DNA from 2 places in the Enterobacter sp. HK169 genome. Region 2 is predicted to be linked to the other one. Evidence: predicted binding sites of a transcription regulator. Region 2 holds the regulator's gene; the other holds the start of a gene.
The links. The regulator PhoB, encoded in region 2, activates phosphate uptake and scavenging genes when phosphate is short. The targets are predictions, from matches to a motif close to CTGTCATAAAACTGNCNNAT.
Positions count from the first base shown of each region.

Region 1: a site for PhoB is predicted at 1,616-1,635, ahead of glpT (glycerol-3-phosphate transporter). Genes of this name have one in related genera too.

Region 1 is NZ_CP017087.1:1,526,712-1,532,637, forward strand. It holds gene glpQ (glycerophosphodiester phosphodiesterase) at 1-143, opposite strand, end outside; gene glpT (glycerol-3-phosphate transporter) at 155-1,507, opposite strand; gene glpA (anaerobic glycerol-3-phosphate dehydrogenase subunit A) at 1,760-3,388, shown strand; gene glpB (glycerol-3-phosphate dehydrogenase subunit GlpB) at 3,378-4,595, shown strand; gene glpC (anaerobic glycerol-3-phosphate dehydrogenase subunit GlpC) at 4,592-5,782, shown strand; gene EnteroDNA1_RS07260 (nicotinamide mononucleotide deamidase-related protein YfaY) at 5,816-5,926, opposite strand, start outside.
Region 2 is NZ_CP017087.1:3,931,762-3,937,687, forward strand. It holds gene sbcC (exonuclease subunit SbcC) at 1-401, opposite strand, end outside; gene sbcD (exonuclease subunit SbcD) at 398-1,603, opposite strand; gene phoB (phosphate response regulator transcription factor PhoB) at 1,791-2,480, shown strand; gene phoR (phosphate regulon sensor histidine kinase PhoR) at 2,502-3,797, shown strand; gene brnQ (branched-chain amino acid transporter carrier protein BrnQ) at 4,207-5,526, shown strand; gene proY (proline-specific permease ProY) at 5,608-5,926, shown strand, end outside.

The sequences.
Region 1 (5,926 bases), 2.1 Mb from region 2:
GCCATCGCCTTCGCCGGAAGCGTATGCTCCGGCAGATAGCCGCTGGCGCCGCGGTGGGCAATAACGATTTTATCCGCCGCCAGCGCGGAGCCTGTCATCAGGCCTGCCAGCAGCAGGCCGGTTGTTACGTAAGATAATTTCATCGCAATGCTCCTTATTGACGACGCGCCAGCACTTCCGCGTGGTGACGTTTCTCACCGATCATGACCACAATGAGCAGCAATACCGCCAGCACGCTGCCGCCGATCATCACCATAAAGCCGCCGTCCCAGCCGAAGAAGTCAACGGTGTAGCCCACGATGGCGCTCGCCGCGACCGAACCGCCCAGGTAACCGAACAGACCGGTAAAGCCTGCCGCCGTGCCTGCCGCTTTTTTCGGTGCCAGCTCCAGCGCGTGCAGACCGATCAGCATCACCGGACCGTAAATCAGGAAGCCGATGACGATCATGCAGGCCATGTCTACTGATGGGTTGCCCGGCGGGTTGAGCCAGTAAACGACGGTCGCGATGGTGACCAGGGTCATAAAGAACACGCCCGTCGCGCCGCGGTTGCCTTTAAACACCTTGTCCGACATCCAGCCGCAAAGCAGCGTGCCCGGGATCCCGGCATATTCATACAGGAAATAGGCCCAGGAGGACTTATCCAGCGCGAAGTGCTTCACCTCTTTCAGGTAGGTCGGGGACCAGTCCAGAATGCCGTAGCGCAACAGGTAAACGAACACGTTCGCCACCGCGATGTACCACAGCAGCTTGTTCGGCAGGACGTACTTCATGAAGATCTGTTTTGCGGTCAGCTCCTCTTCGTGCTCCTTGCTGTAATCATCCGGATAGTCGTTTTTGTACTCTTCAATCGGCGGCAGGCCGCAGGATTGCGGCGTATCGCGCATCAGCGCGAAGGCGATAATCGCCACGACGATGGCGCCAAAGGCAGGCATATAGAGCGCAGCGTGCCAGTCGTTGAACCAGGCCATCCCCAGCAGGAACAGCAGCGGCGGAATACCGCCACCGACGTTATGCGCACAGTTCCACACCGACACGATACCGCCGCGTTCCTTCTGCGACCACCAGTGCACCATGGTACGTCCGCACGGCGGCCACCCCATCCCCTGGAACCAGCCGCAGAGGAACAGCAGCACGAACATGACGGCGATGCTGGAGGTTGCCCACGGCACAAAGCCCATGAACAGCATGACCGCAGCCGCCAGGATCAGGCCGGCGGGCAGGAACACGCGCGGATTCGAGCGATCCGATACCGACCCCATGATGAATTTGGAAAAACCGTAGGCGATTGAGATCCCCGACAGCGCGAACCCCAGATCGCCGCGGGAGAAGCCCTGCTCCACCAGATACGGCATGGCGAGCGCGAAGTTTTTACGTACAAGGTAGTACGCCGCGTACCCGAAGAAGATCCCCAGGAAAATTTGCCAGCGCAGACGGCGGTATAGCGGATCAATTTCTGCCTCTGGCAGACGCGCCCTGTGCGGCGCAGGTTTGAAGATACTGAGCATAACAGCCTCCGTGGCCTTGAATTGAATGGGCAGGTGGCTCGCACCTGAATTCCAGAGGCGGGGATGTTAAGAAATCACGGTGATTGTTACTGTGAATCAACGCACAGATTGTTACAGAAATATGACAGAATGCGCAAAAAAGCGCATGAAATCACGTTCCACTTTCGAATTTCGCGCGTTTATGTTCGAAATCAAACAAACCACACTATTGGTATGGCTAAATGATAAAAAAACGAACATAGAGGGTAAACAATGACCATTCACGATCCTCGCTACAGCGATGTGATAATCATTGGCGGTGGCGCAACCGGCGCCGGGATCGCACGCGACTGCGCCCTTCGCGGCTTAAGCGTCACGCTGCTGGAGCGCCACGATATCGCCACGGGCGCAACCGGGCGTAACCATGGTTTGCTGCACAGCGGCGCGCGGTATGCGGTTACCGACGGTGAATCCGCACGCGAATGTATTGCTGAAAACCAGATCCTCAAGCGTATCGCCCGCCACTGCATTGAGCCGACCGACGGCCTCTTTATTACTCTTCCCGAAGATGACCTCGCCTTTCAGGACACCTTTATTACCGCCTGCACTGCGGCGGGCATTCAGGCTGAGGCCATGGACCCGGCGCTGGCGCGGCGGCTGGAACCGTCGGTTAACCCGGCGCTTATCGGCGCGGTAAAAGTGCCTGACGGCACCGTTGACCCCTTCCGCCTGACCGCCGCCAATATGCTGGACGCCCGCGAGCATGGCGCGCAAATCCTGAACGGGCACGAAGTGACCGGGCTTATCCGTGAAGGTCATCGCATCTGCGGCGTGCGGATCCTTGATACGCAGTACAACGAACACAGCGAGCTGTATGCCGCCGTGGTGGTCAACTCGGCGGGGATCTGGGGGCAGCGCATCGCGGAATACGCGGACCTGTCGGTGCGCATGTTCCCGGCAAAAGGCTCGCTGCTGATCCTCGACCACCGCATCAATAACCACGTGATCAACCGCTGCCGCAAACCGTCTGATGCCGATATCCTCGTCCCGGGCGACACCATTTCGTTAATCGGTACCACCTCAACCCACGTCGACTACAGCGAGATTGACTACAACCGCGTGACCGCTGAAGAGGTCGACGTCCTGCTGCGCGAAGGGGAAAAACTGGCCCCGGTGATGGCGCAGACGCGTATTCTGCGCGCCTACGCGGGCGTGCGTCCGCTGGTTGCCAGCGACAACGACCCGAGCGGACGTAACGTCAGCCGGGGCATCGTGCTGCTCGATCACGCCGAGCGCGACGGCATGGACGGGTTTATCACCATCACCGGCGGCAAGCTGATGACCTACCGCCTGATGGCCGAGTGGGCGACCGATGCCGTCTGCCGCAAGCTGGGCAATACCGAACGGTGCGTGACGGCAGAGCAGCCACTGCCCGGCTCGCGTCAGTCAACCGAAAAAACGCTGCAAAAAATTATCTCCCTGCCCGCGCCGCTGCGCGGATCCGCGATTTACCGCCACGGCGACAGAACGCCGCAGTGGCTCGGTGAAGGACGCCTGAGCCGCAGCCTGGTATGCGAGTGCGAAGCCGTCACCGCCGGTGAGGTGCAGTATGCGGTGGAGAGCCTGACGGTCACAAGCCTGCTCGATCTTCGTCGCCGCACCCGCGTGGGAATGGGTACCTGTCAGGGCGAGCTGTGCGCCTGTCGTGCCGCCGGGCTGCTGCAGCGTTTTCACACCACTACCGCCACCCAGTCGCTCGATCAGCTCAGCGCGTTTTTAAACGAGCGCTGGAAAGGCATTCAGCCTGTCGCCTGGGGCGATGCCCTGCGCGAAAGCGAATTTACCCGCTGGGTCTACCAGGGGCTTTGCGGTCTTGAGAAGGAGCAACGCGATGAAATTTGATACCGTAATCGTCGGCGGCGGGCTGGCAGGCCTGCTCTGCGGCATCAAGCTCACGAAGCAGGGGCTGCGCTGCGCCATTATCACCCGGGGCCAGAGCGCCCTGCACTTCTCGTCGGGCTCGCTGGATCTGGTGGACGACGCGTACCGCGATAAGCTGCCGCCGGAGCACCCGTATCACCTGATTGGCGCCCAGCATATTGACCGCTTTGCGCTGGAAACCGAAGCGCTGCTGGCGGACTGCGGCGCGCGTCTGAAGGGAAGCGCCCGGTTCAATCACCAGCGCGTCACGCCGCTCGGCACCCTGCGCTCTGCCTGGCTCAGCCCGGAAGAAGTGCCCGTTGCTCCCTTCAACGCCGCGCGCGTGCGGGTCGTGGGCATTAGCGGCTTTCTGGATTTTCAGCCCCATCTCGCGGCAGCGTCGCTCTGTCGCCAGGGCGTCAATGCCGAAACGGCAGAGATAGAGCTGCCTGAGCTTGATGTCCTGCGCGACAACCCGAGCGAATTTCGCGCGGTGAATATCGCCCGTTTTCTGGATAACGAGGACAAATGGCCGCTGCTGTATGACGCACTCAGACCGCTCAGCGACAGCTGTGACGCCCTGCTGATGCCCGCCTGCTTTGGTTTACGCGACAACCGGCTCTGGCGCTGGCTCTCGGATCGTCTGCCCTGCTCGCTCGGCCTGCTGCCAACCCTGCCCCCTTCCGTCCCCGGCATTCGCCTGCATACCCAGCTCCAGCGCCAGTTTGTCGCGCAGGGCGGCGTGTGGATGGCGGGTGATGAGGTGAAAAAAATCACCCTGACCGACGGCGCGGTGAGCGAAATCTGGACGCGCAACCACGACGATATTCCGCTTCGCGCGCGCTTTACGGTGCTGGCAAGCGGCAGCTTCTTCAGCAACGGGCTGCTGAGCAGCCGGGAGGGCATCCGGGAAGCCATTATGGGGCTCGATGTTCGCCAGCGAGCCTCCCGCGCGGACTGGTATCAAAGTGATTTCTTCTCGCCGCAGCCCTGGCAGCAGTTCGGCGTGATTGTCGATAACCAGCTACATCCGCAACTTTCCGGTAAGCCCGTCAGTAATCTTTTTGCCATCGGCTCGCTGCTGGGCGGGTACGATCCGATTGCCCAGGGATGCGGTGGCGGGGTCTGCGCCGTCACGGCGCTGTATGTGGCAGAGCAGATTAGCCAGCGCACGGAGGCTGAACAATGAACGATACCCGTTTTGAAAGCTGCATTAAATGCACGGTGTGTACCACCGTCTGCCCGGTGAGCGGCGTGAACCCACGCTATCCCGGACCAAAGCAGGCCGGACCGGACGGCGAGCGTCTGCGCCTGAAGGACGGCAAGCTGTACGACGAGGCGCTGAAATACTGCATCAACTGCAAACGCTGCGAAGTCGCCTGCCCGTCGGATGTTAAAATCGGCGATATCATCCAGCGCGCCCGGGCGCGCTACAGCACGCAAAAGCCGACGCTGCGTGACGCTATTCTGAGCCATACCGATCTGATGGGCAGCGTCTCGACGCCCTTTGCCCCCATCGTGAATGCCGCGACCTCCCTCAAACCGGTGCGTCAGCTGCTGGATGCCACGCTGAAGATAGACCATCACCGCAGCCTGCCGAAATATTCTCACGGCACCTTCCGCCGCTGGTACAAATCCGTCGCGGCGGAGCAGGCGCAGTACGCCGACCAGGTGGCTTTTTTCCACGGCTGCTATGTGAACTACAACCACCCGCAGCTGGGCAAAGATCTGCTGAAGGTGCTTAACGCCATGGGAACGGGCGTTCAGCTGCTGAACAAAGAGAAGTGCTGCGGCGTACCGCTGATCGCCAACGGGTTTACCGATAAAGCGCGCAGGCAGGCTCAGAGCAATGTCACGTCACTGCGCGAAGCGATTGTCGATAAAGGTATTCCGGTGCTGGCGACCTCGTCCACCTGTACCTTCACCCTGCGCGATGAGTACCCGCATCTGCTGGACGTGGATAATACCGGCCTGCGCGAGCACATCGAGCTGGCGACACGTTTCCTGTGGCGCAAGCTCGATAGCGGGCAGACGTTGCCGCTGGGGAAATTGCCCCTGAAAGTGGTGTATCACACGCCGTGTCATATGGAGAAAATGGGCTGGTCGCTCTATACGCTTGAGCTGCTGCGGTTAATTCCGGGCCTGGAGCTGACGGTGCTGGATTCGCGCTGCTGCGGGATTGCGGGAACCTACGGCTTTAAGCGTGAAAACTATGAAACGTCGCAGGCGATTGGCGCCCCGCTGTTCCGCCAGATTGAAGAGAGCGGCGCGGATATCGTGGTAACGGACTGCGAAACCTGCAAGTGGCAGATTGAGATGTCCACCAGCAAGCGCTGCGAACATCCAGTCACCCTGCTGGCGAAGGCGCTGGGCTGAACATGGCCGGGGCGAAACGCCCCGTCCATGGTTTTACTCCACGAACAGCGACTCGACAACGTTGATCCAGCCGTGCTCGCTGGCAACCTCTTTGCCATTCAGCCAGCGGCGCAGCATGTTCAGCGCCATCATGGCGCAAACCTC
Region 2 (5,926 bases):
TCCAGTTTATCCGTCACTTTGTCGGCCAGGATTTTGCCATCTTCGCAGCGCGCCAGCTCCACGCGCGGCGCCTGCAGGTTGCCGTCCGGCTGGTTGCGCGCGCGGTTCTGGCTCCAGAATGCGCGATAGGCGGTGCCTTTTACCTCGAACTCCACTTCCGCCAGGCACTCGGCGGTGTCGCGCGTCATCAGGTCGTTTTGCGCCTGAGAGACCTTCTGCAGGCGCGGCGTTTCGTGATAAAGCGCCAGACAGATGGCGTCGAGCAGGGTGGTTTTACCTGCCCCGGTCGCGCCGGTAATGGCAAACAGCCCGTTGCTGGCAAACGGCTCCGCGGTAAAGTCAATTTTCCACTCGCCCTTGAGGGAGTTGAGATTTTTCAGGCGCAGGCTCAAAATTTTCATGCGTTTTCTTCCTCATCATTGAGCGCATGCAGGGTATGGCTGAACAGTTCGCTGAGTCTTGCGCGCTTCGCGTCGTCAATTTCCTCCTGCGAGAGCCTGCGTTCAAACACCTCTTCAACCCGAAGCTCACTGAGCGTTTCACGTTGAGCGCTTAACAGAATTTTCTCGCGCTGCTCGCGGCTGCGGCGTACCAGTAAGACTTCGACGGGTAAATCTTCCGTCAGCGCCTGTATTTTACGCTGCATATCGTGCAGGTAGTCGTCGGTGGTGATTTCGATATCCAGCCAGACGGGCGGGTTAAGCGCTGTTCCGCGCCACTGCTCAAGCTGGGCGGTAATGGCGGCAAGATCGCCCCTCAGCACCGCCAGCGGCTGGGTGACCGGGACCTCCAGCGTCTCGACGGCGTGAAGTTTTCCGTCGGAAAAGCTCACCAGATGGACGGATTTGGCCTTGCCCGTTTCGTCAAAGCTGAGCGAAATTGGCGAGCCGCAGTAGCGGATGTGCTCGCTGCCGCCGACGATCTGCGCCCGGTGAATATGTCCGAGCGCAATGTAGTCGGCTGGCGGGAAGTTCTGCGCCGGAAAGGCATCCAGCGTGCCGATATAGATGTCACGTACGGCGTCACTTTTACTGGCCCCGACGGTGGTGAGATGCCCGGTCGCAATCACCGGAATCGGCTGGTCGCCGCGCAGGGCGCAGGCATCGGCGTGCTGCTGGTGATAATAATCGGTGATGGCCTGCAGGAGATGCTGCTGCTTTTCCGCACCCGACAGCCCCGCCTGGCTTTGCACGATGTCCCGCGGACGCAAAAACGGAATGGGGCACAGCACCGCCCCCGGCGTGCCGTCGCGTTTTTTCAGGATCTGCGGGGCGTGCCCGGCGCTGGCGACGACGGTGGTATTGAGAAATGCCAGGATGTCACGAGATTCATTGAGCGTCGCGACGGAATCATGGTTGCCGGCGACAATCACCAGATGACAGCCGGTTTGCTGCAAATTCACCACGAAGCGGTTGTACAGTTCACGCGCATAGCTGGGGGGCGAGCCGGTATCAAAGATGTCACCCGCCACAATAATCGCGTCCACCTCGTGCGTCCGGGCCGTTTTCAGCAGCCAGTTCAGGAAGGCTTCATGTTCAGCCGCACGGCTTTTGCTGTAAAAATTTTGACCCAGATGCCAGTCCGAGGTGTGAAGTATGCGCATAGCTGATCCGTGGCAAAAAAGAGAAAGCAGGATTATAAACGTTCAGAGACGGGAAAATAACCGCTGTAATAAAACAACGGTTTGCCCGTTATCGTGGTACTGTTTTTCATAAATCTGTCATAAATCTGACGCATAATGGCGCCGAATTACAAACTTGTAACTTAAATAAGATAAGACAGGGCAAAGTATGGCGAGACGTATTCTGGTCGTAGAAGATGAAGCTCCAATTCGTGAAATGGTGTGCTTCGTGCTCGAGCAAAACGGCTTCCAGCCGGTTGAAGCGGAAGATTATGACAGCGCAGTGAACCAGCTGAATGAACCCTGGCCCGATCTGATTCTGCTGGACTGGATGTTGCCCGGCGGCTCCGGACTGCAGTTTATCAAACACCTGAAGCGTGAAGCGCTGACCCGCGACATCCCGGTTGTGATGCTCACGGCGCGCGGAGAAGAAGAGGATCGCGTGCGCGGTCTGGAGACCGGCGCGGACGATTACATTACTAAACCGTTCTCTCCAAAAGAGCTGGTTGCCCGCATTAAAGCCGTGATGCGCCGTATTTCGCCGATGGCGGTGGAAGAGGTGATTGAGATGCAGGGGCTGAGCCTTGACCCCACCTCACACCGCGTCATGACCGGTGAGAATCCCCTCGACATGGGGCCTACCGAATTTAAACTCCTGCACTTCTTTATGACCCACCCGGAACGCGTTTACAGCCGCGAGCAGTTGCTGAATAACGTCTGGGGAACTAACGTGTATGTCGAAGACCGGACGGTTGACGTACATATTCGCCGCCTGCGAAAAGCACTGGAACTGAGCGGCCACGATCGCATGGTGCAGACGGTCCGCGGCACGGGTTATCGTTTTTCTACCCGTTTCTGAACAATGACAGGAGTGTGACGCGTGCTGGAACGTCTGTCATGGAAAAGGCTCGTCTTTGAACTGATCTTATGCTGTATTCCGGCCTTCCTTCTGGGGGCCTTTCTTGGACACCTGCCGTGGTTTCTGCTGGCGTCGGTCACCGGGCTGCTGATCTGGCATTTCTGGAACCTGCTGCGCCTCTCCTGGTGGCTGTGGGTTGACCGAAGTATGACGCCGCCGCCGGGAAGCGGCAGCTGGGAGCCGCTGCTGTACGGTCTGCATCAGATGCAGATGCGTAATAAAAAGCGTCGCCGCGAGCTGGGAAGCCTGATTAAGCGTTTTCGCAGCGGTGCAGAGTCGCTGCCGGATGCCGTTATTCTGACGACCGAAGAAGGGACGATCTTCTGGTGTAACGGCCTTGCGCAACAGCTGCTGGGCCTGCGCTGGCCCGATGATAATGGTCAGAATATCCTCAACCTTCTGCGTTATCCCGAATTTACGCTGTATCTGAAAAAGCGTGATTTTACCCGCCCGCATAATCTGAAGCTCAATAATGGTCGCCATCTGGAAATCCGCGTGATGCCCTACAGCGATAAACAGTGGCTGATGGTGGCGCGCGATGTCACCCAGATGCACCAGCTGGAAGGGGCGCGTCGCAACTTCTTCGCCAACGTCAGTCACGAACTGCGTACACCGCTGACCGTGCTTCAGGGATACCTGGAGATGATGCAGGAGCAAACGCTTGAAGGCGCGCCGCGTGAAAAAGCGCTGCACACCATGCGCGAGCAAACGCACCGGATGGAAGGGCTGGTGAAGCAGCTGCTGACGCTCTCGAAGATTGAAGCGGCGCCGTCGCTCGCGCTAAATGACACCATTGATGTGCCGATGATGCTGCGGGTCGTTGAGCGTGAAGCGCAGACGTTAAGCCACAAAAAGCATCACCTGACTTTTGAGGTCGACAATACGCTGAAGGTGCTGGGCAGCGAAGATGAACTGCGGAGCGCCATTTCCAACCTGGTGTATAACGCGGTGAATCATACGCCGGAGGGGACGAATATCGTGGTGCGCTGGCACCATGCCCCAACGGGGGCTGAGTTTAGCGTGGAAGACAACGGGCCGGGGATCGCGCCTGAGCATATTCCGCGTCTGACCGAGCGCTTTTACCGTGTGGATAAAGCGCGATCCCGGCAAACAGGCGGAAGCGGCCTGGGGCTGGCAATTGTGAAACACGCGGTGAATCACCATGAAAGCCGTCTCGATATTCAGAGTACGCTGGGTAAAGGAACCCGCTTCAGTTTCGTTATTCCGGAACGATTAATTGCCAAAAAGATCGCCTGACGGCAGGCGTGTCATTTTACCTTTCCACGGGTCAGCGTCTGCTGGCCCGTTTGCTTTGCAGTCAAGCGAAACGCGGATGAATTTTATACGGCTGACTGTTTTTTGTTCGCATGATTAGCCATGGGTTTTTCTTATAAATAGCGTATTGTTCTGACGTGTATTTTCATGCTGGCATATTGTTCTGGTTTTACGATCCCACCTTGCCTTTAAACGTTATAAGCGTTTAAATTGCGCCCCAGATACTGTCAGACCGACTGTATTTGCGTGGTAAATCGAAAAACTATTCTTCTCCACGCCAGGACGGGAGCATTTCCCGCTGAAATTGAGCAAATTTTCGGCTGTATCGTCCCGTCAGGGATATCGAAAATCTCAATGTTTTCAACACCACATCCACAGGCAGTAAGGTTTTATGACCCATCACTTAAAATCGCGTGACATCATCGCGCTGGGCTTTATGACATTTGCGCTGTTCGTTGGCGCAGGCAACATCATTTTCCCTCCAATGGTTGGCTTACAGGCGGGTGAACACGTCTGGACCGCCGCGTTTGGTTTCCTGATTACTGCCGTGGGTCTGCCGGTTCTGACCGTCGTCGCGCTGGCGAAAGTCGGCGGCGGTGTGGATAGCCTCAGCACCCCGATTGGCAAAGTGGCGGGCGTTCTGCTGGCAACCGTCTGCTATCTGGCCGTTGGCCCGCTGTTTGCGACCCCGCGTACGGCAACCGTGTCCTTCGAAGTGGGTATTGCTCCCCTGACCGGTGACGGTGCGATGCCGCTGTTTATCTACAGCCTGATCTACTTCGCGATCGTGATTCTGGTTTCCCTCTATCCGGGCAAGCTGCTGGATACCGTGGGTAACTTCCTGGCTCCGCTGAAAATTGTGGCGCTGATTGTTCTGGCTGTTGCGGCCATCGTCTGGCCAGCGGGCCCGATTAGCGACGCGATGGACGCCTATAAAAATGCCGCGTTCTCTAACGGCTTTGTGAACGGCTACCTGACGATGGATACGCTGGGCGCGATGGTGTTTGGTATCGTTATCGTTAACGCTGCGCGTTCCCGCGGTGTGACCGAAGCGCGTCTGCTGACCCGCTATACCATCTGGGCTGGCCTGATGGCCGGCGTGGGGCTGACGCTGCTGTATCTGGCGCTGTTCCGTCTGGGCTCCGACAGCGCCATGCTGGTCGATCAGAACGCCAACGGTGCGGCTATCCTGCACGCCTACGTTCAGCACACCTTCGGCGGTGCGGGCAGTATGCTGCTGGCAGCGCTCATCTTCCTTGCCTGTCTGGTGACGGCGGTTGGCCTGACCTGCGCCTGCGCAGAGTTCTTTGCACAGTATCTGCCGCTCTCTTACCGCACCCTGGTGTTTATCCTCGGTATCTTCTCCATGGCGGTGTCCAACCTCGGTCTGAGCCACCTGATTCAGGTCTCTATTCCGGTGCTGACGGCTATTTACCCGCCGTGTATCGTGCTGGTGGTGCTGAGCTTTACTCGCCCGTGGTGGAACAACTCTTCACGAATTATTGCGCCAGCCATGTTTATCAGCCTGATTTTTGGTATCCTTGACGGGATTAAAGCATCAGCTTTCGCGCACATACTGCCGGCATGGACACAGCGTCTGCCGCTGTCCGAGCAGGGTCTGGCCTGGCTGATGCCTACCGTTGTTGCACTGGTTCTGGCGATTATCTGGGACCGTGCTGCAGGGCGTCAGGTTGCATCGAACGCTCATTAATCAACGGCAACAAACTGTTTAACCACGGGGCTTAAGGCCCCGTGGTTTTTTGTTTTTTTCGTGTTGAATGGCAAGATTTAAATGGAAAGCACTAACAAACTTAAACGTGGATTGAGCACGCGCCACATCCGCTTTATGGCGCTGGGCTCTGCTATCGGCACCGGTCTTTTTTATGGCTCGGCAGATGCCATCAAAATGGCCGGTCCCAGCGTTCTGCTGGCGTACATCATCGGCGGCGTGGCGGCGTATATCATCATGCGCGCCCTCGGCGAAATGTCGGTTCACAACCCGTCCGCCAGCTCCTTCTCCCGCTACGCGCAGGAAAACCTCGGCCCGCTGGCCGGGTTTATCACCGGCTGGACCTACTGCTTTGAAATCCTGATTGTGGCGATTGCCGACG